Regions from separate parts of the Paenibacillus sp. SEL3 genome, predicted to be linked through region 1. Evidence: riboswitches for the same ligand, from Rfam matches in the RefSeq annotation. Region 1 holds a riboswitch; each other region holds the start of a gene.
The links. Region 1 has a riboswitch for thiamine pyrophosphate ahead of ACYCS5_RS19665 (ECF transporter S component). Riboswitches for the same ligand answer to the same signal wherever they lie in the genome.
Positions count from the first base shown of each region.

Region 2: linked by a shared signal. The riboswitch ahead of thiC (phosphomethylpyrimidine synthase ThiC) and the one ahead of ACYCS5_RS19665 (ECF transporter S component) in region 1 are both predicted to bind thiamine pyrophosphate.
Region 3: linked by a shared signal. The riboswitch ahead of ACYCS5_RS17090 (ABC transporter substrate-binding protein) and the one ahead of ACYCS5_RS19665 (ECF transporter S component) in region 1 are both predicted to bind thiamine pyrophosphate.

Region 1 is NZ_CM137725.1:4,263,818-4,274,353, forward strand. Features, by position in the region: gene ACYCS5_RS19655 (polynucleotide kinase-phosphatase) at 1-950, shown strand, start outside; gene ACYCS5_RS19660 (TatD family hydrolase) at 971-1,768, shown strand; TPP riboswitch at 1,813-1,922, shown strand; gene ACYCS5_RS19665 (ECF transporter S component) at 2,173-2,769, shown strand; gene ACYCS5_RS19670 (ABC transporter ATP-binding protein) at 2,769-4,220, shown strand; gene ACYCS5_RS19675 (energy-coupling factor transporter transmembrane component T family protein) at 4,195-4,986, shown strand; gene ACYCS5_RS19680 (methionine ABC transporter ATP-binding protein) at 5,126-5,851, shown strand; gene ACYCS5_RS19685 (methionine ABC transporter permease) at 5,844-6,515, shown strand; gene ACYCS5_RS19690 (MetQ/NlpA family ABC transporter substrate-binding protein) at 6,718-7,575, shown strand; gene ACYCS5_RS19695 (hypothetical protein) at 8,043-8,462, shown strand; gene ACYCS5_RS19700 (DUF5724 domain-containing protein) at 8,478-10,536, shown strand, end outside.
Region 2 is NZ_CM137725.1:4,055,873-4,066,408, forward strand. Features, by position in the region: gene ACYCS5_RS18655 (lipoate--protein ligase family protein) at 1-202, shown strand, start outside; gene ACYCS5_RS18660 (Fe-Mn family superoxide dismutase) at 407-1,786, opposite strand; gene ACYCS5_RS18665 (alpha/beta hydrolase) at 2,043-3,080, opposite strand; gene ACYCS5_RS18670 (IclR family transcriptional regulator) at 3,381-4,124, shown strand; TPP riboswitch at 4,280-4,392, shown strand; gene thiC (phosphomethylpyrimidine synthase ThiC) at 4,580-6,424, shown strand; gene ACYCS5_RS18680 (hypothetical protein) at 6,547-6,699, opposite strand; gene ACYCS5_RS18685 (YitT family protein) at 7,208-8,044, shown strand; gene ACYCS5_RS18690 (SdpI family protein) at 8,367-9,005, shown strand; gene ACYCS5_RS18695 (DUF1648 domain-containing protein) at 9,137-9,397, shown strand; gene acnA (aconitate hydratase AcnA) at 9,471-10,536, opposite strand, start outside.
Region 3 is NZ_CM137725.1:3,695,357-3,705,892, reverse strand. Features, by position in the region: gene ACYCS5_RS17105 (EAL domain-containing protein) at 1-648, opposite strand, end outside; gene ACYCS5_RS17100 (bifunctional 2',3'-cyclic-nucleotide 2'-phosphodiesterase/3'-nucleotidase) at 918-3,020, opposite strand; gene ACYCS5_RS17095 (pyridoxamine 5'-phosphate oxidase family protein) at 3,243-3,677, opposite strand; TPP riboswitch at 3,948-4,057, shown strand; gene ACYCS5_RS17090 (ABC transporter substrate-binding protein) at 4,251-5,294, shown strand; gene ACYCS5_RS17085 (MTH1187 family thiamine-binding protein) at 5,829-6,122, shown strand; gene ACYCS5_RS17080 (ABC transporter permease) at 6,119-6,895, shown strand; gene ACYCS5_RS17075 (ABC transporter ATP-binding protein) at 6,940-7,890, shown strand; gene ACYCS5_RS17070 (TatD family hydrolase) at 7,946-8,758, shown strand; gene nfsA (oxygen-insensitive NADPH nitroreductase) at 8,938-9,681, opposite strand; gene ACYCS5_RS17060 (heavy metal translocating P-type ATPase) at 9,972-10,536, opposite strand, start outside.

The DNA of each region.
Region 1 (10,536 bases):
GCCGGGCTATTTTGCTATTATTCAAAAACGAACAGGCCGCTGTCGAGTATGTAGGCTACCCGACATTGGGCACGATCTACAGTCGGAGCGGGAGAGCTTTCTTTGAACAAAGCCTTGGGAAGCAAGTGCTGGAGAAACTGAATGCGGATCTAGTGGATGCCGGATATTTTGAACGGAACCAGACGGATTTTGTGTTGCTGGATGCGGAAATTGTACCGTGGAATCTCAAGGCTCGGGAACTGATTGCTGCACAATATGCGCATGTGGGGGAAGCAGCTCTGCTGGATCGCTGTAAGCTGGTAGACAAGCTGAAGCAGGCGAAGGTTGCGGGCCGAGAGGTTGGAGACTGGTTGGAGGAAATGGAACAGAAGTACGCGAATGCCGTGACGTTTCAAGAGGCTTTTCAAAAATATTGCTGGGATGTGGACGGTCTGGATGAAATTCGTATCGCACCGTTCCATACGCTGGCACACAGTGGAAAGACTTTTTTCGACCATTCTCATATTTGGCATATGGAGCAAAACCGGGAGCTGGCTGGGCTGTCTTCCCTGTTTATGGAGACAGAGTATCGTGTCATCACGGACGAAGCAAGCGAGGAAGAGGTCATTCGCTGGTGGAACGAGATGACAGAGGATGGTCATGAGGGGATTGTGATCAAGCCGGAACGCTTTTTGATGAAAAATCGGGACAAGATGATTCAGCCTGCAATCAAGGTGAGAGGCCGGAAGTATTTGCACATTATTTACGGTATGGATTATCTTGCCCCTGAGAATTTAAAGCGTCTGAAGCAGCGTCGAACGAACAAAAAGGAGCGTCATGCCCTGATGGAAGGAGCGCTTGGTATGGAAGGCGTGGAACGTTTTGTCCGCAAGGATACGGTAGATCGTATTCATGAATGCGTCCTTGCCGCGCTATCTCTGGAATCAGAGCCGATTGATCCAAGATTGTAGTTTGCGAGGGAGGGATTAAGATGGAACGGGGTACACCGTTAATTGATATTGGTGTGAACTTGATGCGCCGTTCGTTTCATGCGGATCGGGAACAGGTGGTAGAGAGAGCCACGGCTGTAGGGATTTCACCGCTGATTATTACCGGGACCAGTGTCCGCAGTAGTCGGGAGGCTTCTCAGTATGCAGCACGTTATCCGGGCAAGCTGTATGCGACAGCTGGCGTGCATCCCCATGATGCCAAAGACTGCAGTGCAGACACGATTCAGCAGCTCCGCCAGTTGGCGGGTCAGCCGCAGGTCGTATCCATAGGGGAATGCGGATTGGACTATAACCGTGATTTTTCGCCACGTGATGTGCAGCGCCGATGGTTTGGCGAGCAAATCCAACTGGCGGGTGAGCTGAAAATGCCGTTATTTCTGCATGAACGAGATGCACATGAGGACTTTGTCGCTATGCTTCGGGAGTATCAAGGGCTTGTCGATAAAGCGGTAGTGCATTGTTTTACCGGCACGGAACAGGAATTGCGTACGTATGTAGAAATGGGACTGTATATCGGAATCACCGGCTGGATTTGCGACGAACGGCGGGGGAAGCATCTGCGTGAACTGGTCAGAGATATTCCCTTGGACCGTCTGATGATTGAAACGGATGCTCCATTTTTGACCCCGCGTAATTTGCCTGTGAAGCCTAAAGAAGGGCGTAATGAGCCCATGTATCTCGCTCACATTGCTGCTACGATAGCCGAATGCACGGGTCGAAGCATGATGGAGATCGAAATCGCGACGACGGAAACGGCTAAACGTTTCTTCGGATTATAGGATTGTCAAAGCCATAGATGTGGTATATATTATAGTGAATTAAAAAAGCATTGTCGGGAGCTTGAGAAAGTCAGGCTGAGAGGGTGGCCCTTGCCACTGACCGTGAAATCTGATCTGGGTAATGCCAGCGTAGAGAAACCAAGAACACTATACAGGAATGCCGCTTTTTTTTGCGGTTGTCGATAGATTCAATGTATGTCCTAGCATTTTACCTTGATCCTGACTTGGCTGGGTATCAGTGTAGTAGTTTAGACTACTGGTTATATAAGGCATATCGACGAATGATGTTTTGTATGGTGCTTCACCTTTTACTGCGCATAAAGCTTGCCTGGAGATTCAGCTCCAGACAAGCTTTTTTTCATGGCCAAGAGGCCAACTATAAGGAAAAAGGGGAGCACGCAATAATGAATACTGCTGTAAGAGCGTTTAAAGGGTTGAAACTGACGGATATTTTGGTCACGATTGTGATCGCTGTTGTGTTCGGGTTGATCTACAAAATATGGGGGCCTGCCTATGATTTGATGAAACCATTGGGTCTACACGCCGAGCAACTGATGTATGGCATGTGGTTTATGGCAGGTACGTTTGCTTATCTCATCATTCGCAAGCCGGGTGTTGCGATTTTGGCAGAGGTGGCAGCGGCAACGGTCAGTGCTTTTTTGGGAAGCGAATGGGGGATGTCCACCTTGTACTATGGCCTGCTGCAAGGCTTGGGAGCGGAGCTGTTTTTTGCGGCTTTTCTGTATCGGAACGCAAACCTGTGGGTTGCTTCGCTAGCTGCGGCTGGGGCGGCTGTCACTTCTCTGATTTTAGACTTCAGCTACGGGTATATTGATCAGCTATCGACTTGGAACTATGTTTTGTATATTGGATTTCGGATGATTGGCAGTATTGTGATTGCCGGGGTATTCGCGTTCTATCTGGCTAAGGCATTGGAGGTAACCGGAGTCACGCGAAGTTTGAGGCCTGCAACGGAACAAGATTATAAGGGGCTGGATTGATGAGCCGGGCAACCGAAGATGTGGTGGCTTCGATCACCCGGCTACGGTTGAAATTCCCCGGTGAGCAAGAGCTGCTTTTTCACAATATGTCTTTGTCTGTCCGCAAGGGGGAAAAGCTGCTGCTACTGGGACCGAGTGGATGCGGTAAATCAACACTGCTCCAAGTGTTAAGCGGTCTGATTCCACGCACGATAGAAGTGCCTATGAAATGCGATGCTGCTGTAATCCCAAGTGTCTCAGGTATTGTATTTCAAGATCCTGATACGCAGTTCTGTATGTCATATGCAGATGAGGAACTGGCTTTTGTGTTGGAAAATAATCAGGTTCCCCGGGAGCAGATGCGATCCCGTATTCGCGAGCTGCTGATACAGGTGGGTCTATCGACGGATGATATACATATGCCCATTGGCAGCATGTCACAGGGAATGAAGCAGCGGCTGGCGATTGCGTCTGTGCTGGCTATGGAGCCAGAAGTGCTTTTTCTGGATGAGCCCACGGCTTTGTTGGACGAGGAAGGCACTACACAGGTGTGGGATACCATTCGCAACATTTCGGTAGACCAGACACTGGTGATTGTGGAGCATAAAATTAATGAAATTGTCCATGATGTGGATCGGATTGTGGTGCTTTCTGCTCAAGGGGAGATCATTGCAGATGGAAGGGCCGAAGAAGTATTTCATGTGCACCGGCAGGCATTGTCCGAGTACGGCGTGTGGTATCCGGGAGTATGGAATGAAGCGTCTTCGCCACGTTGGAGTGAAGCAGTGACGCAACAGAATGGTGCGGGGACTGATGTGCTGGAGCTGGAACATTTTAGCGGCCTCCGCGGTTTAAGTTCAGTGATTTATGTGGAGCATGCGCAGGTGAAGCCTGGCGACTGGATTGGCGTGGTTGGTGAAAACGGGGCTGGCAAAAGCTCGCTACTGCTCTCCATGATGCGCTTACTTCGCACACAGGGACGTTATAGCGTGCGCGGAATTGAGGCAGGCAGTACAGAACAACTGGCAGAGCGTATCGGGTTCGCGTTTCAAAATCCCGAGCTGCAATTTGTAGCGCATACCGTACGAAAGGAACTAGAGTATTCGTTACCCAAGAGCTTGTATACCGTTGAACAGTGCCGGGAACGGGTCGATCGGATGCTCGTACAGTTCGGACTGGAGCGGCTGGACGAGCGGCATCCGTATCAGCTTTCGTTAGGCCAAAAAAGGCGGTTGAGTATTGCTACGGCTATGATTCGTGAGCCGGAAGTGCTGCTGCTCGATGAACCGACCTTTGGGCAGGATGCGCGTAATACCTTTGTCATGCTGGATATGTTGGAGCAGCTGAGAGCGGCAGGCACGGCCATTGTGATGGTCACCCATGACCCGGAAATTGTCCGTCGATATTGTACCGATACATGGCGGATTCAGAAAGGGGAACTACAGTATGAACCTGTCCTTTCCCCATCATGAAACATGGCTGCATCGCGTTAATCCGGGCCTAAAGCTCGTGATGTTTTCCATCCTGTTTGTGGTCGTTATAGTCATTCATGATCCGAATGTCATGTTTAATGTTGCGTGTGCTATGCTGTTGCTGCTTGTCTGGTCAGGCCATCCATGGAAGAGGCTGCTGCTGTACGGATCTCCCTTTATATTGGTGTTTATTTCAACTTCAACGGGCATGATGATGTTCGGCAAAGGGGTGACGACCTGGTGGACATGGGGCTTAATCCATGTGACGCAGGAAAGCTTTTACCGAGGCATGCATCTGGGCTTTCGTGCGCTGAGTATGGCTGCGGTAGGTTTGTTGTTTGGTTTAACGACTCGTCCAGTGGACCTTTTTTATTCACTGATGCAACAATGGAAGCTCCCTCCGAAGTATGCATACAGCTTTTTGGCAGCCATGCGGTTGATGCCTATGATGGTGGAGGAATTCCAGGCATTGAGACAAGCCCACCGTATTCGAGGTTTACATCAGCATGTGTCCAAATGGAATATGTATGCCACGCTTCGCAGGTATGCGATTCCGCTACTCGCTCAAAGTATTCGGCGTGCTCAGCGCATTGCTATTGCTATGGAAGCCAAGGGTTTTACCAATGAAACCAAGCGAACGTATTATTATGCGATCGGCTATTCGGCTATAGATATTGTATTCATATTCTATTTTGTCGTCATGCTTACGCTGGCTTGGGGACTTGGGATTTGCCTTCCTTATGTAGGGGTGTGGGATGTACGTTAATTGTTGTCAAAAGGCTTTGCCCGTTTTCTGCTCTGTGGTATATTAATGCAATGGGAATTGACGGCTCGTACAGACCCGCCTGGGCTGGCGGGCTTATTACATTTTCCCTGAGAAATGGATCATCAGGAGGCCAGGTTTCATGATTACGCTGCATCAGGTAAGCAAGCATTATACCACCTCAAGCGGCCAATTTCATGCGGTTCAATCCGTGTCCCTTCAAGTGGAGGAGGGGGAAATTCACGGTATTATAGGTGCCAGCGGTGCCGGTAAGTCTACCTTGCTCCGGTTGATGAATGTATTGGAAAGGCCAGATGAGGGAAACGTGGTTGTGAACGGGGAAGATCTGACTCGCATGCCGGAAAAACGTCTCCGTGAAGCGCGGCGATCCATAGGGATGATTTTTCAGCATTATCATCTTGTTCACAATCGGACGGTCAGTGGAAATGTAGCAATGCCGTTGGAGCTGTCAGGTGTCGCGAAAAAAGAGAGAGCAGAACGTGTGCGCGAATGCCTGCAATTCGTCGGTTTAGCTGATAAAGCAGAACAGTATCCGGCACAATTGAGCGGAGGCCAAAAGCAACGTGTAGCGATAGCCAGAGCGCTGGCGAATCGACCTGCGGTGCTGCTGTGTGATGAGCCGACCTCGGCCCTTGATCCGCAGACGACCGCGGATATTCTGGGCGTGTTACGGGAGATCAACCGTGAACTGGGAGTTACCATTGTAATTGTAACGCACGATATGGACGTGGTACGCAACATTTGTACCCATGTATCAGAAATGCGGGATGGACAGCTGCTTTCCACGCAACGTGTAGCTGACGCTGCGGTAGGTTCAACAGCGAAAGCAGGTGAAGCTGATGAATGAAATGCTGAACATCATTGCGCAATATCAGTCTGAGATATGGAAAGCCATCGGAGAGACGTTTATCATGGTAGGGATTTCCATCGCAGCAGCTGTACTGTTAGGGCTTCCGGCAGGAACGATTTTGTATTTGTGCGGCAAAGGTCAAAAATATGAAAATCGACTGCTGTTCACCCTATTGAACAGTGTGGTCAATGTCATCCGCTCGTTCCCGTTTTTGCTGCTCGTCGTGTTTATGATTCCATTTACACGTCTGGTCGTAGGGACGGCGCTGGGTACGATGGCTGCTACGGTTCCCTTGTCAGTGGTGGCCATCGCCTATTATTCGAGGCTGGTGGAGCAATCATTGCTTGAGGTGCCGAAGGGTGTAATTGAAGCCGCTACTTCTATGGGGGCATCCACTCTTCAGCTTATCTTCAAATTTCTGTACGTGGAAGCTCGTTCTGGGCTTGTACTGGGTTTGACCACGTCCACCATTAGCTTCATCTCCTACTCCACGGTGATGGGCATTGTGGGTGGCGGCGGGGTAGGCGATTTTGCCATCCGCTACGGTTACCAGCGTTTTGAAACAGGCTTGATGGCGTTCACCATCGTCGTCATGATTATTTTCGTACAAACGATCCAGTTCACCGGAAGCACCATATCCCGCCGGATCGACAAGCGGTAAATGGTTTATGAATCTCTTCATTAACACTTGCACCGCCCACTACGGGAAATAAAAATGACTTTACAGTGCCTCCAAAGCGGAGCGGGCAGAATTGTTCTGGAGAAGCGTCAGCGATCGGAAGAACAATCCGCACGCGAAGCGGCTATGCTGTAACTCATTTTTATCTTCCCGATCACAACTAATTTTGGAGGTTCCACATCGAATGAGTCGGAAAAACAACATGAAAACGAACTTGAAATTACTTACACTATTTGCTGTCGTTATGCTACTGGTTGCCGGATGCGGTGGTCAAAAGCAGGCTGCACAAGAAACACAGTCTAAAGAAGCGACTTCCCAAAAAGAAGTGACCCTGAAAATAGCGACGCTCATCCCACCGATGACAGATGTGCTGGATATCGTGAAGCCGCTGCTTAAACAGGACGGAGTCAATCTGGAAATCGTCGTGCTTTCAGACAATATCCAACCGAACAACGCATTGGCAAGCCATGAAGTGGATGCTAACTTCTTTCAGCATGCTCCTTTTATGCAACAATATAATGAAAGCAACAAGTCTGATTTGGTAGCGATAAAACCAATTTACAACGCCATTTATGGTGCGTACTCCAAAAAATACAAGAACGTTAAAGACCTGCCCGAAGGTGCGACTATTGCCATTGCCAATGACCCGGCCAATACAGGACGTTCTTTGGTAATGATGGAGCAAAACGGTTTGATCAAGCTTAAAGAAGGCGTAGGCTATAATGCTACACAGGCTGATATTATTGAGAATAAGAAAAAGTTTGTGTTTAAAGAAGTGGATTTGTTGATGCTGGCGCGCTCACTGGATGATGTGGACATGGCTGCCATGTATCCCGCATATGCCAAGCCGCTCGGTCTGACACCGAAGAAGGACGCGCTGATTACCGAAAAAGACGATACGCACTTTGCCATTAATCTGGTAGCGCGTAAGGATAATGCAGATTCCGATGCCATTCAAAAGCTGGCAAAGCGAATGACCGGACCGGAAGTGCGTAAATTTTTTGAGGACAATTACAAGGATAGCGTTGTTCCAGCATTTTAAATAAATGAGGATTTTGCAAAAATCCAATAAGCGACTTCCAATGAATAAGATATAGATCGAAATGGTTTAGTTCGTCTATATCTTGCACGTTGGAGCGACTGGAATCGAATTTTGCAAAATCCTGAAATAAGTATTGAAACATTATTTATGATGATATTTGACCTGTATAATGGAGTGAAGTCTGTGAAGAGCAGATGGTCTCCCTTGTGCAGGTTTTTTTCTTTTTCATCCTTAATATGGATAAATTTCATCGAAATCAGGGTACAAAGTCTTATTTTTTAAGATTTTAGTGTATTACAGTATTATGAATTTTGGTCATAAAGGGTGATGGAGTAATGATAAGGAACCTATTAAAATAAATATACGAACAAACATTCGTTTTCGATTTCATTAACGGTGTTTTAAATGGGTCAAAAAATTCAGCTGACAACGGGTCAAAAGCGTGAATAAAAAGGAAGGGGAACGGCATGAAGCTGCTTGTAACTGTAAAAAGTCTGGGAAAACGCAAGCCCGCACTCGCACGACAGGAAATAGAGCTGAGTCCTGCTCCAGAAACATTGCGAGATTTGATTACTGCAACCGTTGCTTTGAATGTTCAAAAGCTGCGGGATAAGCAGGAGAGTGTCGCGCTGATTCCATTCCTCACGGGAGAGGAAGTTGAGGCACAAAGCGAGATAGGCAAAGTAGGATTCGGTTCCGTATATAATGATGGTGTCCCGGATATTAAGGATGCTGTGAACACAGCGATGCAGGCTTTTGAAGATGGTTTATACAGAGTTTTTGTGTGTGACGAGGAAACTATTGAACTGGATGCTCCTTTGGCACTTAAGGATGGGAACGAAATTGTATTTATACGCTTCACAATGCTGGCTGGAGGCCTATGGTAGAGGGGGAAATGAAATATGCATCGAGAGAACAATGAGCAAGAATATTTCACCACACTGAAGGAGCGCGCGGCGCAACTGGAGGGACAACAACAGGAGTTGGCTCAGTATGTTGTGGAACTGAGTAAGCTTCATTACATACAGGAGAACGAGGAGCCATTTAACGAATGTCAGCGAATATTAAAAGAACGGGCGACAGAAAGCGGAGAACCGCTGTTTAAGCCACTGACAGAGGTATTGCGTGCTCTAATTGGACAAACAGCGGGCGATGTATTCGCACATCTAACAGAGCATGTGACTGAATATCCATACAGCACCGGGTATGCGCGAAAGCCGTTTCGTACTTCGGATATTACGGCCCATACTTCTCGGATTTATAAAAGAATGGTGCAGTTGATCCGAATGGACTGTATCGGATTCTCTATAATGGATTATTTAACGAAAAAAGGTTATGAATCAGGTAGGGATTACCGGATTCAGGAAACGATTGGTGATTGGATTGCTTACGAGCTAGACAACGGCAATTCACAGGTGCTTGAGGCGCTAAAAGCTATTATTTATGGGGATAATCAGGCGGCGTTACTTACACGCAATATGATTAAAGGCATGCTCCTGAGTCATCAGGAGGAGAATTATCGCATGATCGGCGAGCTCCTGGCAGCCGCCAAACTCCAGGAGGGATTGCGCCAAAGTATCGTGGAACAAATGGATGAAGGAACTCCAGAGGCTCTCATATATCTGTTAAAGGTGATCATCGACCAAGGCTTCATTCGTTACAGTTCGGTGGTGCGGGCGCTTGCAGTATGGACGGGAATGGGCTTAGAATCCGCCAATCAGCGGGTCGTTCGCCAACTGATCGAGCAGGCATATGAAGCATTGACTCGTAGTGAACTGCGCCAGGAATGGCTGACAAGCTCAAATGCTAATGAAGTGTATATGAGTTTGTGGGCTACCGCAGTACATGAGGAACGTGATCTGTATGGACAGGTTCGGAAACTCATGGAGCAAGGAGCAACTTACCAGAAGATTGTAGCACTGTACGTACTGTCTAACAGTGACAACAAGGATGTGCGCCTCGGAATTGCGAGAGAATATCTGGATGAAACGGACCCGGAGCTTCAATATTGGATACTGACGAACTATACAAGCAATTATTTTTATGAATGGATAGAAGGCGGGACGGTCGCGGATCGGATCGTTAAAGTGGTGCGTACTCCTTTGCTGGAGAGCAAAGAGGAGCGGCGTAAGGATTTTGAACGACTTCATAACCTGTTCGTACATATGAAAAAGGGTGAGTCCACAGAGCCCTCCAAGGTGCTGGATTTTGTTAATCTGTATTACCGCTCAGATGCGCCTATTCAAAAAATGCTGTATCTCGCTGGTTATGATATGGACGCTTCTTGGATTGGGGAAATCATAGCCTTAAAGGAACAGATTAGCCCTAATCTGCGTGGCGAACTGTTGAACCATTTTGTGCAAAATCCTGAGGATACGGTACAGCGTGATTTTATTTTTTCCAGTTTGTCGGACAAAAGTATGAGTATCCGTGAGTTCGCTGTGGCCAAGGCGCGTAAGCTGACGCTGTCGGAACCAGAAATGCAACAAATGGAAGCCTTACTAAAGCTCAAGACGGGCTCATTGCGACAAAGTGTCATTGGTGTGTTGCTCTCACAATCGGAAGAGCCGCTCGCTGGCTCATTGGAACGCTTGCTGCGTGCTAAGGCGGAGCTGCAACGATTGGGTGGACTTGAGGTATTGACGAAGATATATGCAGATCCGGATCGTGCCGAACAGTATGAAAACCTGCGGGCTTTGGCCGATATCATTCAGCAACCTACCGCCAAAGAGGAGCAACTGTTGTCCAAGCTGGGACAGGAGGATGCTTATACAGGGTCTAACGGTTTTGGCCTGTACGATCCGAATGTCAAGGAAGCTTGGTTGGAAGAGAAAGTGGATCTGGGTGATTTTAGATTGGCCGATGTTTTTGTTAGTCCATTGGAGAAGCTCAAGCAGTTTTTGACTGGACTGGATGAGCTTGTTCATCATCATCGTGATGTGGAATATACAGCGGAATATT
Region 2 (10,536 bases), 210 kb from region 1:
TTACCCCCGGGTGAATCCAGCAACAATGGGTAGCCTGGCAGAGCTGGCTGGAGTGCCGTCTGTTGAGGCGTACACGGCATCTCTGCGCCGTGTCGTTGAGAGCCGGACAACCGTTTTACCTGCCGATGGCTGGCTGTTACAACCGGAAGGATGGACCGAACAAATGGCAGCACTCAGAGAGCGATACGATTTGCAGGTGTAGTCTGTCTTTAGCTTAGAAGCCTATTAGTGCGTGTTCAAAAAGTCGGCTTTTCAGGACCGAGAAAGTTGGATGAAGCTAGGGACTGAGTAGCGGAGCGTAGACAGATCTACGTGAGCAACGGAAGGCCCGGCTGAATTCAAGATTCGACGTCGAATCCGCTTCTTGAATAGCTTCGTTATGGAAAGACAACTTTTTGAACAACCTCTAGAAGGGTTGCCATCTCAGTTTGGAGGCTTGGGTATAGCGCTCTGCAACCTCTGGCCAGTTAACGACATGCCACCAATCTTCAATGTATTTGTTGCGTTCGGCCTGATGCTTTAAGTAATATGCATGTTCCCATACATCTAGCGCTAGCAGCGGAATGGACTCCCATTGAGTCAGATTCTGGTGCTTTTCGGCCTGCAAAATTTCAAGTCGTCCCGCGCGTGGACTCCATACCAGGATAGCCCAGCCGCCACCCTCGACCTTTTCGGCTGCTGAACTGAATTGCTTTTTGAATGCAGCGTAGCTGCCAAAATCCTTTTTAATCTGTTCAGCCAGCGGCCCACTTGGGTTTCCACCGCCTTGAGGACTCATGATCGTCCAAAAAAGAGTATGCAGATAATGGCCTGCGCCGTTGAATGCCAGTTCGCGTTCCCAATGTTTTACGAGATCAAAATCACCTGTTTTTCGGGCTTCTTCCAGCTTCTTTTCCGCTTTATTCAGGTCATTCACATAGCTCAAATGATGCTTGTCATGGTGAATGCGCATCGTTTTTTCATCAATATACGGTTCAAGCGCATTATAGGGGTAAGGGAGCGGTGGGAGTCGATGTCCTCCAATAGGAACCGACCGGCCGATTGAGGTTTTTTCCGTTGCCGAAGGTTGAGCCTGGCTGGATTTGACGCCTTTAGTCGTCCATGTGCCTTCTCCCCTTATGCCTGCCTGACGTTCTCGAAACGCTTCCTCTGGGTAATTCTCACCCTCTGTCGCTACATGATACAACCCAGCAGCCCTTGCGATGGAGCCAGGTTCTTGAAAGGGGGTTGTCGAGATTAGGAAATATTGGCTTTCATGTGCCGCGTGTAATACAACTCCAGCAGATTTTGGCTGCTGACGCAATGCATGACTGTGCTCGCTCAGCAGACCGAGCTGCCGTACATACTCCTGTGACTGGCGGTTTGCGGTTTGTAGCAAATCGTCCAATCGACGATTTAATTCTTGTGAGTCAGGCTGAGCGTTTAATGCTGACTCTGACGATGGCATCTTTACAGATGATGATGCGTCTAATCCCCTTGACTGTTTTGGAGGTTCAGTGAATTCGTGTGTATGTGCTTGTGGGGCAGCCGACAGCTGTTTCCATTCCTGATGCCACGCCTGATCTGCCGGATCAAGTGCGCTCCGTTGCTCTTCAAGCAACTCTATGGCGGTGCGTTCCGTCTGTTCGAATACAGTCCGCCAATCATCCAGCAGCCGTACATAAGTAGGCTCCAGTCCCTCGGTAGCGGATTTAATCACTTCCACATGCCAACTTTCCTGCTGCTTCCAATGCCGAATTTCCTCCAGCACACGTAAGGGCAGGAAAGACCCATAAGTACTCAGCATCGTTTTATACCTCCCGTATCCCACTATGGCTATCCGGCGGATCTGGCAGATCTGCCCTGGATGCATACGTACCCAGTATATTCGCTGTCCTATCGGGAATATGTCTATGAACTCGCTTAATTTGGTCACATCTGTTACGTAGAACAAGAATACCATGGTAAACGAAAAAGAAGCCCAGCTACGGCACGGGTTAGTGTCCGTAGGCAGGCTTCTTCAAGGTGAAGAATTAAATACAGTTTTTTTGAAAAATAATTCTTTACTTTGTAGTCGTTTGTTTGTGGGCATCAGCGATCGTTTTCTTGTCCTCCAGCTCCTGTACACTGCTTAGAAACGTCGATACCCGCCGTAGATATTCACGGGGATGCTCTCTGAAAATAAGCTCATGTATTCCGTTTTTGACAATCCATACACTGGAAAGTGGGTTGGTTTGATTGGCAGCGAGCTTTTCCGCAATAGGATAAGGAGCCTTTTCATCCTGTGTACCATGCACAAACATGATCGGGAACGGATAGTTTTCCTTTTTAACCTCCTGATATGGAATCTGATGCAAGCTGGTGCCGTTCAAGACTGGAAACAGCAACTCCAGAATTTCCAAAGACGGATGTCTTGGCAGGTTAATTTGATTGTGAATGTTATGGTACAGCGTATCCGGCTCCAACAGGAAAGTGCTGTCCAAAATCATTGCGTCCACATCCTTGGTTTGCAAGCCCGCCTGAAGAGCGGTTCCTGCCCCCATGGAGAAGCCCCATACGATAATCTCCGACGAGCCGCGTTGCTTCGCAAGCTGGATCGCTCCGAGAAGCTGCTGGGATTCCGCTTTGCCTCCGGTTGCGACTGATTTGCTGTTTTGTGACGCGAATCCATAATCGAACATGACCACATTAAAGTTCAAACTGTGGGCATAATGCGCCAGATCATACATGGGAATCCAGCTTTCTTCGCGGTTAGCTCCATAACCATGGCTGAAAATAATCGTTTTCCGCGATTGATCCGCCGGGATATACCAGCCTTGTACCATGCGGCTACCATCCTTGGCAGGGAAGCTGACTTCCTCATAAGGCATGTTTTTGGCCTGCATCGGATTAGAGTACAGCGGCGCGACGGTAGGATTCGTAAGTACCCATGCGATGTAAGCATGCAAGGCAATAAAACAAAACAACAGAAAAAAAACGACCGACAGCAGCAGAGCAATCACAACGTGCTTGAACCGCAGCAGACGGGGATTAAAGAGTGGGGTGGACGGCTCCTGAACAGCGGTCTGTAGCTGAGAGTTGCGCTGGGATGTAGAAATCATGTAAGAGCCTCCTTATATAAAATTGATCTTCGTTTCAATAGAATTTAGGTATAATTCCACTTGAAAATGATAGTGTATATCCGTATAGATACCTATTATCGTATGATGGGGGTTATCCAAAGTCAACGCCTGAACCGGAAAAGTAAAAATGATGCAAAGAATTGTCGATGTTTGTTCTCGTTCTGTAATATGGTTGTCACATAAACATCGGTTTACAGTAGCCGCGACTATTCTATATAATTTATGTAACCATGTTTCATAGTGTGAAACGAATATGGATACAAGAGGAGCGGTTCACGAATGGAAGACCGTAAATTAACCGTTCGCGCTGTAGAGCGTGCACTTGATATATTGCTGTGTTTTACCGCAGATTCGGATCTTGGCCTAACGGAGATTGCCTCCAAAATTGGTCTACATAAAAGCACGGTTCATCGGCTGCTGACTACGTTGGAGGATCGGGGCTTTGTCGTTCGGAATGCCGAAACGGAAAAATATCGACTTGGCTTCCGCATTTGGGAGCTATCCACACATTTGTCCCAAAGTGACGAGCCGGCGGTGTTGTTACAGCCTGCAATGGAAGGACTGCGTGACCGTCTGGGCGAAACGGTCAGCTTGTACTTACGGGACGGCAGCATGCGTATTCGCATACAAGCCGTGCAGAGCAATCAGGCGATCCGCAGGGTTGCGCCTGTGGGTGCGCGTATGCCGCTGGCTGTAGGAGCCTCCAGTAAGGTGCTGGCTGCCTTTATGCCGCCGCAGGAGCTGGAAGCCCTGCTAAGCGGGAATGAATGGCCGCCCTCGGTAGACGCGGAGGTCTATAAAGCCCAGCTGCAGGACATTCGCGAGAAGGGCTATGCGACCAGCTATGAAGAACGGGAGCCAGGGGCCGCTGCTGTGGCAGCACCAATTGTGAACCGGAAGGGACAGGTCACTGCGGCTTTATCTGTATCCGGTCCGGTCAGTCGGCTTGCACCCGAGACGCTACATGACTTTGCTCCGATTTTGATCGAAGCGGCGAAGGAAATGGGGCTTATGCTTCCGTAACAAGAATGAATGCAGTTGAAGCAAGCAAAGTGATTTGGTGAGGAGCGTCTTCTTGCTAAATGGAACCTAGAAGGGTTGCCAAAGCCATAAATTTGAAGTAGTCTGATAAGGATGGCGGGATGTCTGTTATGTCCGCCTCATGTGAATAGAAGTATCGCAGTTACTGGGGGAGCCTGTAATGCCGGGCTGAGATGGAATCGTGTAAGATTCCGGACCCTTTGCACCTGATCTGGATCATACCAGCGTAGGGAAGTAATCGGCCATTGAAATGTATACGCAGCTGCTGTCTACGGTGACGCATTGGAATAGGATTATTCCACATGTGCACGGTCTGGATAGCTGCCTCGTTAGATTAGCCGGTTCCCTCGGGAACCGGCTTTTTTGCATAGATCAGCGCCACCCTGGGAATGGTTCCGGATCGGTGTGTCATTTCATCGAAACAGGAGGAATGGACAATGAAGCCGACAGAAGTAGAAGGAACAAAAGGAACAGAATTTAAATCAGCAGAAGTAAGGTTGGCAGGAACAAGGGAAGTTGGGGTAGAGAAGACAAACGGGGAGCAAGCCAGTGGGGTAACGCCCTTTCCAGGGAGCCGTAAGGTATATATTCAAGGCTCGCGGCCGGACATTGCCGTCCCAGAGCGGGAAATTGCTCTTCATCCTACACATACGCCGCAGGGCACGGAGCATCATGAGCCATTGCGTGTGTACGATACGAGCGGTCCCATGACTGACGAAGCCTATCAGGTCGATATCCGTCAGGGCCTGCCTCCATTACGGCGAGCTTGGGCACTGGAACGGGGCGATGTGGAGGCTTACGAGGGACGCGCCGTCAAACCGGAGGATAATGGACTGAAACCTGGCTCCAAACGGGAGACAGTTGAATTTCCCGGCGTGACCAACCGTCCGCTTCGTGCTTCGCAAGGTCGTACAGTGACGCAAATGCATTATGCACGGCAAGGGATCATTACGCCCGAAATGGAATTTGCGGCGATCCGCGAAGGGGTGGAGCCTGAGTTTGTACGGCAGGAATTGGCGGCTGGACGAGCCATTTTGCCTTCGAATATCAATCACCCGGAAAGTGAGCCGATGGTCATTGGGCGTCATTTTCACGTGAAGATCAATGCGAACATTGGTAATTCTGCGGTTACCTCCTCGATTGAGGAGGAAGTGGAGAAAATGACCTGGGCTGTGCGTTGGGGCTCGGATACAGTTATGGACCTATCCACAGGCCGTAATATCCATACCACACGTGAATGGATCATTCGGAATTCTCCTGTACCGATTGGAACTGTGCCGCTGTATCAGGCACTTGAAAAGGTGAACGGCGAAGCAGAAGCGCTGACGTGGGAGTTGTATCGCGATACGCTGATCGAGCAGGCGGAGCAGGGAGTGGACTATTTTACAATTCATGCGGGTGTATTGCTGCGGTATATACCGATGACGGCGAATAGAATGACGGGAATTGTGTCCCGTGGCGGGTCGATCATGGCAGCCTGGTGCCTTGCGCACCATCAGGAGAATTTTTTGTATACACATTTTGAAGAAATCTGCGAAATTATGAAAGCCTATGATGTGGCCTTTTCTCTCGGGGATGGTCTACGTCCAGGTAGTATCTATGATGCGAATGATGAAGCACAGTTTGCAGAGCTGGAAACGTTGGGCGAGCTAACGCAAATCGCATGGAAGCATGATGTTCAGGTCATGATTGAGGGGCCGGGACATGTCCCTATGCATAAAATCAAAGAGAATGTGGATTTGCAAATGGAGATTTGTAAGGAAGCTCCTTTCTATACCTTGGGACCGCTCACGACGGATATTGCCCCCGGATATGATCATATTACTTCAGCCATCGGGGCGGCGATGATCGGTTGGTTCGGGACGTCCATGCTGTGCTATGTTACGCCTAAGGAGCATTTGGGTCTTCCGAATAAGGATGATGTCCGTGAGGGTGTCATTACCTACAAAATTGCGGCACATGCTGCCGATCTGGCGAAGGGCCATCCACGGGCGCAGCAGCGGGATGATGCTTTGTCCAAGGCACGCTTTGAGTTCCGCTGGCGGGATCAGTTCAATCTGTCGCTTGATCCCGAGCGGGCCTTGTCCTACCATGATGAAACGCTACCAGCAGAGGGAGCCAAGGAAGCACATTTTTGCTCGATGTGCGGCCCCAAATTTTGTAGTATGCGCATCACGCAGGACATTCGCGCCTATGCAGCGGATAAGGGGCTGAACACCGAAGAAGCAGTGGCCGCTGGGATGCGTGAGAAGGCAGAGCAGTATCGGGATGGCGGTCAGTAAAACGAATGTGTGAGTTTAGGAACGCATGAATCAAAAAAAGCCGTGGTTCTCTACAGTCGATGTAGGAAACTACGGCTTTTTGGCTTATGTAAAGCGAGTCATGCAACCGGATAAACGGCGCCTTATTTTTTACCCATTTTTTCATTCAAAATGTCCTGAAAGCTGAGCTTCTTCTCCGAGCTATCTTCTTTCTTCTGCATACTCACCGCGTTGGCACGTTGGTATTGGTGGTGAAAGGGCATCAGGGTGTGGACGGTTAAGTTCATTGTATTCATGTAGATCATTCCTCCAATTCCATATTGTCAAATTCAGATTGAGTTGCTTAGGACGTCTGTATAGGACTATTTGTATGTACTTGATGTCGCAATGCTATGTAGGTTGCTTGGTTATGTTTCAATCATTATACCCACATTTTTTCAAAGTAAAACGCTTTTGACATAAAACAGGAAGATGGTCATGTGTGTTCAAAATGCCGATTAGGAGGATGGTCGTTTTAGGGGAAAATGTGCCTAGGTCTAAAACAAGGGCTTGAGGCCCGTTTTCTTAGTTTAGTAGTCGGGATTGTGTTTTTTTGTCGAATAACCTTGTAAAAGGAGGGTTTTGCGGACTCCTCAAGTCAGGATTGAGGCAGTCTGGTGGCGAATTAAAGTGTCAAAGTTGTATTGACTTTATGTTTGGTAGTAGATACCATGAACTGGTTGTCAGCGTATTTTGACAACAAGAGTCAGCCAATCGATCTGGCGATTCATCCTTTGAAATGTTAGAGAGAGGATTAGAGCATATATGAAAAAATGTATTGCAGACATCGCATTTATTATTCTGGGTGCGTTTTTTTTCGCGCTAGCTGTTAATCTGTTTGTGATCCCGAATGAGTTTGGTGAGGGAGGTGTTACAGGGGTCACAATCATCCTGTACTACCTGTTTCAGTGGTCTCCCTCGATCGTTAATCTGGTGATTAATGGCTTGCTGCTGATTGTCGGATATAAATTTTTAGACAAGAGAACGACCTTGTACACTATCATTGCGGTCGCTTTTAACTCGCTGTTTTTACATTTAACAGTCAACTGGCGGATTGATTCGCATGAGCCGACGATTAATGCCGTTTTTGCCGGAGTTTTGGTGGGGGTCGGCATTGGCTTAATCGTACGGGTAGGTGGCACAACGGCGGGAACGGTCATTTTAGCCCGGATTGCCAACAAGTATCTGGATTGGAATATCAGTTATGGCCTGCTGTTTTTTGATTTGATTGTCGCATTCTCTTCCTATTTTATTATTGGCCCGGAAAAATTGATGCTAACTATCGTTATTTTGTACGTTGGTACGAAGGTGATGGACTTCATGATCGAAGGACTGAACCCCAAAAAAGCGGTCATGATTATTTCGGAGCACCAAGATAAAATTGCCGAGATGGTCATTACGAAAATGGATCGTGGAGTTACTGTCCTGTCAGGCCACGGTTATTACACTAAAAATCCAAAAGAAGTGCTGTATATCGTCATTAGTAAACAAGAGGTATCGGCGCTCAAAAAGATAGTGAAAGCCATCGACACAGCAGCGTTTATCACCATTCATGACGTGCGGGACGTGTTCGGAGAAGGTTTTCTGGATATTTCGAAGTAGCTCGCGTGCGAAGGTTAGGTTATAGGAGAACATAGTTGGAAGTCGGTCCTGAGGGATCGACTTTTTTGCTTTGAGATGTTTATTTTAATAATCGAAATAGAGTAGATAGATAATAACTTCTTTTCGAAACAGAAGAAAAGCTATTTTTTGTAAAAAATATTGTGAATGTGACTTTGATCTCTTATTTTTTTGAAAAATATGCATTATGATCTGACAATAATATATATTTTATTAAAATATATTCATTTTTTATATTGAAGTATTATAAATGCACTTACTTCTAAAATCAACTGAGAAACAGTTTCAAGTGAGGTTGTTTTGAGTGGAGAATAACTATGATTTAAAAAAAGAATTTAAAAAGCCGTGGATTCAGATTTCTATTTTATTTATTATATTGCATTTTATAAATTCATTTATTATATTGCCTTCAATGAACCCGCTAAAGCTCCCTTTAGCTTTTTTTATTGTGTCATCAGGAGCGATGATTATCTCTTTTCTTATTGTTGTCTTGTATCCAAAATTCTCGAAACATAGAGAACAATTTTCTGAAAATAATTTGGTTCCATATCGTAAAATATGTTCCAGTGTGTTAGTTGTTCTAAATTTTATTTTTCTTTTTTTAATGTTACTGTATTCAAATGCTATTTACTTCAGTCCCTTAAATATAGTTTTACTGGTTTCAGCGATATCGCACTTAACAGTAGGTGTCACATTCACTAAATTAACACCTAACCGTTTAATTGGTTTGAAGTTCCGTTGGCTGCTTTCGAATGAAAAGGCATGGAAGAAGACGCATCGTATCTCTGCTTATATTTGGATAGCCTTTGGCTTAATCGGGATCGCTATAGGATTAGGACAGGAAGTTAATGTGTATATGGTGCTCGCTTCTTGTTTACCGACGATGATTAGTTTTGTTACTTCTCTCTTTCTAAGCCATAGGTATAAAAATATAGACTGCTGATATCTGTATAATGCGGATCGATTTAGCATATTAGGGGGATTTCCATGAGGAGTAGATTGAATTTTTCTAATGTATTGTCTTTTCTTATTTCTGTTTTGCCTTTCATTATCTATCTTTTCATGTATCCGAGAATGCCTAGGAATGTAGCAATCCACTACAATTTCAATGATGTGGCTGACCGTTTTGTTGACAAATCCTCCCCTGAGGTATGGTTGTTGTGTGGAATTAGCCTCATATCTTTTATGATTATGCTTATGCTCCAACCCTATTTCAGGCGTCAGTTCAAGAGCGAAGAAGGCTCTGCAATCATGGAAAGCCTGCCTGGTCTCTTCACACTCCTTATAACCCTAGTGTTCTCAGTTCTCGGCATATGTTTCCTTTTAAAGGCTTAAAGCATGTAAAAAATCCCCTCTCAATGTGCAGTTTCCACTGCATTTGGAGGGGATTTTGTTATTTATACGCTCTTTACTCTTGAATCATTTGACGCAATACGGTTTGCAGAATACCACCGTTGTGGTAGTAGTCGATATCGACGGTGCTGTCCAGACGGGCAATTACCGGGAATTCGAACTTTGTGCCATCCTCGCGTTTAGCCACAACTGTAAGCTCTTGACCAGGCTTCACGTCATTGTTAATGCCGAGGATGTCGAAGGTTTCACGACCATTGAGGCCCAAGCTGGACCAGCCATAGCCTTCCTGGAATTGCAGAGGTAGTACACCCATGCCAACCAGGTTACTGCGGTGAATCCGCTCGAAGCTTTCGGCAATGACAGCCTTAACGCCCAGCAGAAGCGTACCTTTGGCCGCCCAGTCACGAGAGCTGCCTGTGCCGTATTCTTTACCCGCAATAACGATCAGGTTCTGATCGGCTGCCTGATATTTCATGGATGCATCATAGATGGACATTTCTTCATCCGTTGGCAAGTATTTGGTCACGCCGCCCTCGGTGCCTGGAGCCACATTGTTGCGGATACGGATATTGGCGAATGTACCGCGCATCATGACCTCGTGATTACCGCGACGGGAGCCGTAGGAGTTGAAGTCCTTGCGTTCCACGCCATGCTCCTTCAAATACAGTCCTGCCGGGCTGGAAGGGGCGATGTTGCCTGCTGGTGAGATATGGTCCGTCGTTACCGAATCATTCAACAGGGCAAGCACACGGGCATTACGGATTTCCTTGATATCCTGCACGCCATCCTGAAGTCCTTCAAAGAACGGCGGGTTTTGAATATAAGTTGAGTTTTCATCCCATTCATACAGTTCGCCTTCAGGAACCGGAATGGAGTTCCATTTTTCGTTGGCAGTAAATACATTTTCGTATTTGCGACGGAACATATCCGGGCTGAGAGACAGGCTGATGGCTTCCTTGATCTCCTCGGAAGTGGGCCAGATATCTTTCAGGTAGACTGGCTGATTGTCCTGATCGTAACCGAGCGGATCATTCACCAAATCAATGTTCACTGTACCTGCCAGCGCATAAGCGACAACCAGTGGCGGTGAGCCGAGATAGTTGGCTTTGACCTGCGCATGC
Region 3 (10,536 bases), 570 kb from region 1:
GGATAACCGATCAATCGTCTCAAAGGTGTGATTCAAGCAATAAGCCGGATTATAAATGGTGGAAGGGAGAAAGTTAATAAAACGTTTAATCCCCGCCGGAAGGCATGTTGCACTTTTTTCAATAGCGGAAAAACGAGCCGAGCGATCCAGATGAGCATGCAAGCCAGCTTCACGGGCGATTTCAAACAGTCGGAAAGGCTGAAAAGGTCTTTCCGCATGTGACGGACGCAGCAAAAACTCAAACCCGATAATATCCAGCTTGTGGTCAACAATAGGCTGCATATGGCTGGAAAAACTTTGATCCTTAATAATACTCACGATATCCGGATGTTGCAGTCTGGCTTGCAATTGACTAAATAAAAGCCAGTCCTCATATCCTTCGACATGATGCAAGCCAGTCACCACAACTTGTATATGGTTCAAGTATTCCTGCGGCAGACGAGCCAGTCCGTTAACCAGCTGTTCCAACTCTGAACGGCTCTCATAGCGAAACTCTATGCCGCCCTCACGCTCATGTTGCTGCTTCATTTGTTCCGATAGCATGCCCAAACCATCTAATGCTGGAGTAAGCGACACCCTGGAATACCTAATTCTAAGCAATCCTTGATCCTTTATAGGTAATATGATGCTGCAATTGCTGCATGTCATAATGGTCCTCCTCGGAACAATTTTCCGGTTTTTTCACCATTATATCACAAATAACTAGAACAAAAGTACTATATAATTACGTTTTTTTACAAAAAAGCAGCTTTTTTTAACGATAACTTAGGACTTAAGTACATATTCGACAAAAACAAAACCTTTTTACACTCATAATAATTCGGGGCTGTTTTTTGATATTAAAAAAAGCAGCAAATCTCTTGGTTAAAGAGACTTGCTGCTTCATTCTGATATTAAACGAAAACTAAAATTCGAAGTTATTTGGATGCCTTTGGCTTTGTTGTTTTAGCTGGTTTAACAACCGCCGGTTTGGTCGTTTTAACAGCTGGCTTTGCTGTTGCTTTCGCGGGAGCCACAGCTTCCTTTACAGAAGTCGTTGCTGTACTAGGCTTAGCGCCAGCTTTTAAGCTGTATTTGGCAAAACCGTCTGCCGCGCTGCTCAAGTATGAAATTTGTTGATTGCCTGCCAGCACGTCTTTGGCATCAGGAGAGGACTCGAAAGTAACCTTTGCCTGACCAAAAGAAGCAATAGACCAGTTGCCATCCGCCGATGGATTAATCGTTCCGTTCGTACGGATATAGTCAACAACGACTTGACGACTTTCATCCGGTGCTGCCATCACAATTCGTTTGCCATCTGGGTTGGCCAGTTTGGATGAGGAAGCACGATAGTTATTGGTGGCTACGATAAATTTCTGTGCAGGATCTATAGCCTTTCCATTGTATTGCAGATCCTTGATACGATGCGCTGAAGAATCAATAATAGTTCCCTTGGCATCATACCGTGCAGGCTGCGTTACATCAATCTGATAATTCACACCGTCAATGACATCGAAATTGTAGGTTGGGAAATCTTTGTTGATCAGCGATTGCTCCTCAGTTTGCTTTGGATCAATACGGTTGAACTGACCCGCAGACCACTCCAGCCATTCCTGAATTTCAGCACCGGTCACTTCTACAGCATGAACCGTGTTCGGGTACACATACAGGTCGGACACGTTTTTAATCGCTACCGTACCTTCAGGAATATCAGTGTAATACTCGGCTCCGTTTCGACCGCCGGCCTTGAATGGAGCGCCTGCCGACAATACTGGAAGTTTTTCGTATTCAGTTCCTTTGAGATGGTTTTGAACATACCATTTCTGTGCATTCGTCACAATTTGAATGGAAGGGTCGTCCTGCACTAATGCAAAATAACTGGTAATTGGCGCCGTCGTTGTTCCTACAGGCTGGCGAATATAATCCAGCGTTCCTTGATGCTCTTCTTTGACCGCATCAATCAGTTTAAATTCAGGGATAAACTGCACAGTCTGATTAGTGGTGCTCACAACCGGACGCACTTGAGATTGAGAGTTAGTCACGTTCCACTCGCGATTTTTCTTTTCTAGGCTCAGGTCAATGATACCCAGATCCTTGCCCCATGAGGAAGCTTCCACGGCTGGTACCCCATTAATGGTTCCCTTATCCAGATCTACACCCTTCATATCTTTAAAATCAGGGCCAGGGAAAGATTTATGAGCATGCCCAAACAGAATAGCGTTAATTCCGTCCACCTGGCTCAAATACTTAACGGCATTCTCCATCAGTGGCGTTTGTGGCACATCCTCATAACCGGTATGCGCAAGCACGACAATAATGTCAGCACCTTCCGTCTTCATTTGAGGAATAAACTTTTTCGCCGTTTCCACAATATCCTTCGTAACGACTTTATCCTTCAAATTGGCTTCATCCCACTGCATAATTTGAGGTGTGACCAGACCGATCACACCCACTCTGAGTGTATGCTCTTCGCCCTTCTCGTCCGTTACTGTTTTATCAAGAATCTGATAAGGGGTAAAATAATTCTTAGTAGCTTGGCCCCCTTTATCAACATAAACGTTCGCATTTACATAAGGAAAATCAGCTCCCTTGAGCGATTTGTCCAGAAAGTCGAGACCGTAGTTGAATTCATGGTTGCCCACTGTAGCTGCATCATAGCCCATCAGGTTCATCATCTTGTAGACCGGATGGACACCGCCTTCTTTCTCAAAGGTTTTGTTGCGGGCCATATAATCGCCTAATGGGTTGCCCTGCAGCAAATCACCATTATCGAACAGCATACTGTTTCTTGTTTCACTACGTGCCTTCTGGATCAAGCTAGCTGTACTAACCAAGCCATACTCGTTGGTTTCTTTGTCCGAATAGTAATCGTAGTTCATCAGGGACGCATGGATATCCGTTGTTTCCATGATCCGCAAATTCACCGTAGCGCTATCACGAGAATCACTAGCTGCCCAGGATGGAGCGGCTGAAAACACCAGCATGCTACAAGCTACAACTGCTGCTGTAAACCCTTTAAACCAATTTTTACGTAATAACAAAATATACCCCTCCTCATTAAGGTGTATGCCTCATATACATACTTTTGCACATATATGTAAGCCTTGAACTCACCATTTCTATTTTAATCCAACGCCAGACAAAAGAGTAGTCATTTACTTAAAATTATTTATGAAAAAATAATTAATTTTCTCAAACATAAAAAAACCAGCAAACCTCCTGAAAAAATTGGAGATTTACTGGCTTATCCATTTATATTCGTATTATTTCTTCCACACCTGGCGCTCCGTTTGCTGACCCACATACTCAATGCGAGTCGGATTCACGTCCAGAATGACATAATCGGGATCGTCCGGTCCGGAAAACCACTCCTTCAAGGAGTCGTTCCACACTTGTTTGCGTAGCCCCTCATCAGCTGTAATTTGGACGGTAGCCTCCACTTCAACAACTTCCTTCGTACCGCCAACCTCATAACCCAGCAGCAGATAAGCATTCGGATTGTCCTTTAGCTCATCCACTTTATGCGTTTTGCGATCTGTCGCCAGATGAATGTTCATTCCATCGTTAAAAAGGGCCATATAGCGTACTTTCGGTTTGCCACCCTCTACCGTACCTAACGAACAAAATTTGTTGTTATCCAAAGCCTTCACAATGGCTTGTTCCAGTTGGTTGCGATCCAATGTTTCCGTTTTACCCACAGTACAACAACTCCTTTTCACGAATTAGAATTCTCTACGGCCATGCCATTGGGCACCAGCCCATCTGAACCTACCTGCGCAGCTGTTCTGAAAATAACATGACCGGATCGAATCGGATTGATTCATACTCATTTTCAGATCAAAGCTCACAGTAAAAGTGTACCCTGTCGTTCGGCAAATGAACCGTTATCTCTCCCTTCATGCTGGACAGACCCGCATTCAAAGCATATAATCGTCGTAGTAAACCCGAATAAATGAACCCATTAAACCATACAATGCCAGGGGTGCTGGAATCGGCCGGCTGAGAGTGTGTCCCAAGACACTGACCCTTACAACCTGATCTGGGTAATGCCAGCGTAGGAATGCTTAAGCAAGATGTGCCTTCTTTACATAGGACCATCCCTTACTTTGGTATATACAAGCGCAAGCGTCCCGGAAACTCGGGGCGCTTTTTTGTTGAGGATTAAGTTGTTGGAAAGATCGCGTCCGGCAGATGTTATTTTTATGAAAATGGGAAACTTAAGCTGTCTGATTGGATGGATAACGGGTAATCAAAAGGAGAGAACACTAACGATGAAGCGCATGAAAATATTAAGCCTGGGACTGATCAGTCTGTGGCTCATGGCCCTGACCCTGACCGCTTGCGGTGGAAGTCCCCCTACATCCCAAGAAGCAGCTTCCGCTACCGACACTCAAACGTCTACTCCGGCAAAGGGGCTCAAAGATGTTAAAATCGTGCTCGACTGGACACCCAATACGAATCATACGGGACTCTATGTCGCCAAGGACAAAGGATTTTACGAAAAAGCAGGTTTGAATGTCCAAATTGTTCAACCTGGTTCAGGCGGAGCCGATCAAATGGTTGCTTCTAATGCTGCACCTTTTGGTATCAGCTACCAAGAAGGCGTCACACAGGCTCGCACGCAAGGTGTGCCGCTTGTATCCATCGCTGCGGTGATTCAGCATAATACCTCAGGCTTCGCAGCCCCGGTAGATCGCGGAATTAAAAGCCCGAAAGATTTTGAAGGTAAAAAATACGGCGGTTGGGGCTCTCCCGTAGAAGAAGCGGTCATGAAATCCATCATGGATTCAGACAAAGGCGATGTGAGCAAAGTGAAGATCGTCAACATGGGCAATGCAGACTATTTTACAGCCGTGAAGCGGGATATCGACTTTGCCTGGATTTTCTACGCATGGACCGGAATCGAGGCCCAACTTCGAGATGAGCCATTGGATATGCTGTATGTAAAAGATTATTCCAAAAGCCTCGACTACTATACGCCTGTAATTGTGAGCAACGAACAAACGATAAAAAATGATCCCGAGCTGGTTAAAGCGTTCATGGATGCTACCGCACAAGGCTATGAATACACTATCGCTCATCCGGAAGAAGCCGCAGACATTTTAAGCAAAGCTGTACCGGAGCTGGATAAAAAACTGGTACTTGCCAGCCAAAAATGGCTGAGCCCGCGTTATCAGGACGATGCCGCACAATGGGGTGTGCAAAAAGCGGAGGTATGGCAAAACTATTCGGACTGGATGTACGAACGCAAGCTGCTCAGCAAGCCTTTGGAAGTCGATAAGGCCTTCACAAACAACTTCTTGCCCAAGCGCTGACCATTTGTTAAAACGCTAAATAAGACTGAACTAGAGAAGTGAACGAAGCCCTACTACGCAGTCGGATGGTGCTTCCCATCGCTGTTGTACCCAGATTTCTTAATAAAAACTTATGATTAGTGTAGAAATCCGGGGAGGTTATGCTTCCGAAGCGAGCTTTCCTACGGAAAGCTTTTAAAGCGAACGCTAACGCTTGTACAGCACCATTCCGCCCACTTCGTTCTCGTTCCACTTGGTTTATTCTTTAGTCTCATAGTATCTAAAGCGCAAAAACAGATGCGCTTGTGTGTAAAAATGCCACACAACCTATCAAAAATTAAAGTGCTTTTAAGGCGGTTGGCAGCGTAGCGGTTCATTTGAATCTAGAGAAGCGTAGCGCTCGCCTTTGCCGTGGGATTCTTACCTTTTAAAATTTATTCAAAGAATCCCATGGCAACAGCGATCGTAAGATCAAATGAAACGCGAAGCGGTCTCCCCGCCTTAAACCACCCTATTTTCTCTAAAACACTTCAAATGAAGGACAGGTGAATTTGCATGGCTAATACACTGCTCAGTATTCAAGTAATCCCTAAAACTCCTAATAACGAGGACTCTTACCCGTATGTAGATAAGGCGATTGAGGTCATTCAGCGCTCCGGTGTCAAACATCAGGTGAACCCATTGGATACGACCATGGAGGGCGAGCTCGACGAGTTGCTGAAAGTGGTTAAAGAAATGCATGAGGCTTTGACGGAAGCGGGCAGTCCCAGCGTCATTTCACAGATCAAAATCGCACATAACCCACAAGGCATCAGCATGAACAAGCTGACCGAGAAATATCGCCCATGAATCCGAAAGGCAAGAACGCATCCTGGTGGAAAAGCGTATGGCCGCCCCTTGTGGCGGTCCTCTTCTTTTTAGCAGCCTGGCAGGGGGCGGTTTCCTATTTACATATTGAATCCTGGCTACTGCCAGCTCCATCCCTCATCGTACAGGAGGGCATGGCCCAGACGGCGCTGCTTGGTGCCCATACATGGGCTACAATTCGCCTGACACTTGTGGGATTCGCTATAGGGACAGCAACGGGACTGTTGATCGCCATCGTTCTTCATACCATTCCTTTTCTCAAATCCGCCCTGTATCCGCTGCTTATCCTGAGCCAAAACATTCCGATCATCGCCCTGGGGCCGCTGCTCATGGTGTGGTTTGGTTTTGGCATGCTGCCCAAGCTGATGGTCATTACCTTAGTATGCTTTTTTCCCGTGGCTGTAGCGACCATGGACGGGCTGACACGGACGGACCGTATGATGATGAACTATATGCAGATGTCGGGTGCCGGTCGCATGGCTATTTTTATGAAGCTGGAGTTGCCACACTCGTTGCCGCAAGTATTCTCCGGCATCAAGATTGCTGCCACCTACAGTGTGATGGGCGCAATTATTGCCGAATGGATTGGTGCGAGCGAAGGAATCGGATATTATATGCTGCTGCAAAAATCGGCCTATCGCACGGACCTCATTTTTGCCGCCATCGGCATCATTGTCGCGCTCAGTTTACTGATGTTTGTCATCATAGTACTACTGGAAAAATGGCTGGTTCGCTGGAAACCGGATCAGGAATAGCTTCCTCCTTGAATTAAATACAGCAAAGAAAGGACGTGGCACATATGAGTCTGCATCCGACTGACTTATCATCACACAACGTGGCTAATGAACAACGAGCCGGGGACCAGCAGAGTCCTTCGACTGCCCCTTCTGCTCTGGAATTGGACGGGATCAGCCTCGCCTTCCGCGAAAAGCGAAGCTTACTGCCCGTGCTGCAGGATGTATCCCTCACAGTCAAGCCGGGAGAATTCGTTTCTCTCATCGGTCCGTCAGGCAGCGGCAAAAGTACGCTGTTTCACATCATCGGCGGGCTACTCAAACCACAGCAGGGACGTATCCGTATGCACGGACGAGACATGACTGGTGAACGTGGGCATATCAGCTATATGCCACAGCAGCCCGCCCTTTTCCCGTGGCGCACCACGCTGGATAATGTACTGCTTGGGCAGGAAAATGCTCCACGTAAAAATACAGCAGTCCCCCCTCAGTACGCCAGTGAACGCGAACGTCGCAAAGAAGCCCTGCAATGGCTCGAGCAGGTTGGACTAGGCAAATTCGCCAAGGCGTATCCACATACGCTGTCTGGTGGAATGCAACAGCGTGCAGCCTTTCTTCGCGCACTGCTCAGCCCGCAGGAATTAATGCTGCTGGATGAGCCGTTCAGCGCACTCGACGCGCTGACACGTGCAGATATGCAGCAATGGTTACTGCGGATGTGGGAGAAGAACCGCCGCTCTGTGCTGTTCATTACCCACAGCATTGAAGAAGCGCTGCTGCTCTCCGACCGCATTTATGTGCTGTCAGCGCGACCTGCTTCGGTGGTGCATGTCGTAGATGTCCCTTTTCCCCGCCCGCGTAGGGAAGAAATCACCCTCGATCCTCTCTTTATTGAATGGAAGCGAACCATGACCGGCTGGATGCGTGAGGAAAAGTACAAACTGGACGGCGACATGGACAATGCTCAGAGCGTTCACAAGAATATCCCGGAAGATGAATTGAATCGGCATGAGTGACGTAAAAGTTCGATGTGCATCGAAATGGAACAGCCAAACAAAGCTAGGCTTGGATTTGACCACAACAAGACCCGCTCCATTAATCGACGCGCACATTCATGTAGACAGCTACCCGCCCGAACAACAGAAGCTATTGCTCGCTTCACTTGCTGATAGCAGCGTCCAAGCTGTGATAGCCGTGTCGATGCATCTGGACTCCAGCCGAGCCAATCTACGGTTAGCCGAGCGTTACCCTGGGCTAGTACGGCCAGCCTTTGGCTTTCATCCCGAACAGGCCCTTCCACCGCAAGCTGAGCTTGACCTCTTGTTCGACTGGATGGACGAACATGTACAGCAGATGGTCGCCGTGGGTGAAGTCGGCTTACCCTATTACAATCGGCTAGAAGCCTCGCAGAGCGGAACTCCTTTTGACCTCGCTCCCTACATAGTGCTACTGGAGCGTTTCATCCAGTTTGCAAGCAAGCATAGCAAGCCCATTGTCCTGCACGCCGTTTATGAGGATGCTGAGATTGCTTGCGACCTTCTGGAACGTCACGGCGTCACGCTGGCGCATTTTCACTGGTTTAAAGGCTCGGCCGCCACGACCGAACGTATCGCCCGGAACGGCTATTATGTCTCCTTCACACCGGATCTCCTGTACGAAGAAGAGATCCGCAGTTTGGCAAGGCAGTATCCGTCTGATCAGATCATGGCAGAGACAGACGGTCCCTGGCCGTTCGAGGGTCCTTTTACCGGACAACAGACACATCCCCGGATGACTGCCGACGTCATTCGCGCGTACAGCAAGCTGACCCAGCAAGATGAATCTGCCGTCCGTCAATTATTTTATGAAAATACGAGACGCTTTTACTCACTATCTGATGGATAAAGGTATACCCGCTGTTTACTGACTGGAAGGTTTACAACCACAACATGCAACCAAAGCAAAGAACCTCCTTATTTACGCGGAACTTCATCATACGTAAATAAGGAGGTTCTTGTATTTTCAAACGTATATAGCTCAAATACTACTTGTATTTTGCAGAGTTTTTTATCACTACTCAAATTTTATTGCTTCAAGAAACCCTTCTGTTCCAAAAATGGCTTCAACTGCAAGCGTGCTGGCTCGGTCAATCTTCCGGCCATTTGCTCAGACCATGGCGTAGAGCGTTGACCGCCCGTACGTTCCTTCAAATATTCGGCTGATGTATGATCGTATACTTCTACAGCTTTCATCGTCTGATTTTTGTCGTAGCCGTTCATATGCAAAACACCGGACAGCGGAAGACGTGGACGCAAGCCCGTTTCCTGATCCGGTACACCAATACACATACCGAATACTGGATACACCAGCTCTGGCAACCCTAACAACTCAGACACCTCTGCTATGTTAGTACGAATGCCGCCAATGTAGACGATGCCCAAGCCCAGTGATTCAGCGGCTACCGCTGCATTTTGTGCAGCTAACGCGGCATCAATGGTCGCAACCGTATAATTTTCAACGGACCCTTCATAGGAAGGCTGACCTGGCTGATGGTGGAGCGTGACCTGTTTCAAGCGATACAGGTCTGCGCACCATACCAAAAACGCAGGGCATTGCTCAACGTAAGCCTGCCCTCCTGCCAACTCCGCCAGTTTTGTTTTCAAAGAAGGCTCGGTAACGGCGATAACAGTATATGCCTGCACATTGCTGGACGAGGAAGCCATTTGGCCAGCTGCCACAATAGCTGCGAGCTGCTCGTCGGTAATAGGGTCTGACTTGAATTTTCGCACAGACCGGTGATTCATCAACAAGGAAATCGTATCATTCATGACTGCTTCACTCCTAATCCATGATATAAGCTCTTTATCTACTTCAAGCTGTGAGTATACGAAGAAGTTCTTGCATGCTTGCATGGCACTCCTACAAATATTATGAAACTTTCGCGAATGATAAGCAACCTGACGTAATGAAAGTTGAATGGTTTTAAAAAACCAAACACAACAAAAAGCAAGCACGCAGAGAAACCAAACCAATTGCGCGTACTTGCTCTACTCTGATAATAACTTTATCTCGATACAGAAGTCCGACAGCACGCTATCCTGCCGATACATCCATACACTTACAGCTTTACTCGTTGGAGACGCAGCGCATTCAGCACAACTGATACAGAGCTAAATGCCATGGCCGCTCCCGCCAACCATGGGGCAAGGAAGCCCAAAGCAGCTATCGGAATACCGATCACGTTATACCCGAGCGCCCAAAACAGATTTTGCCGTATGTTTGTCATGGTCCGGCGGCTCATTTCAATCGCGTCAGGAATGCTGTTCAGGTTGCCGCGCATGAGGGTAATATCCGCCGCCTCCATGGCCACATCCGTTCCCGTACCCATCGCCATCCCAATATTAGCAGTAGCCAGCGCAGGCGCATCGTTAATACCATCCCCAACCATAGCTACGATCATGCCTTGTTCCTGAAGCCGTTTCACTTCCTCAGCCTTTCCTTCAGGTAGCACCTCCGCCAGCACTCGTTCAATTCCGGCCTCGGCGGCAACAGCCCGCGCAGTCCGTTCATTGTCACCCGTAATCATGATGACTTCAATGTTCATCGCCCGCAGACGAGCAACGGCCTCCCGTGACGTTTCTTTAATCGTGTCCGCTACGGCCACCAGTCCGGCATAGGAACCG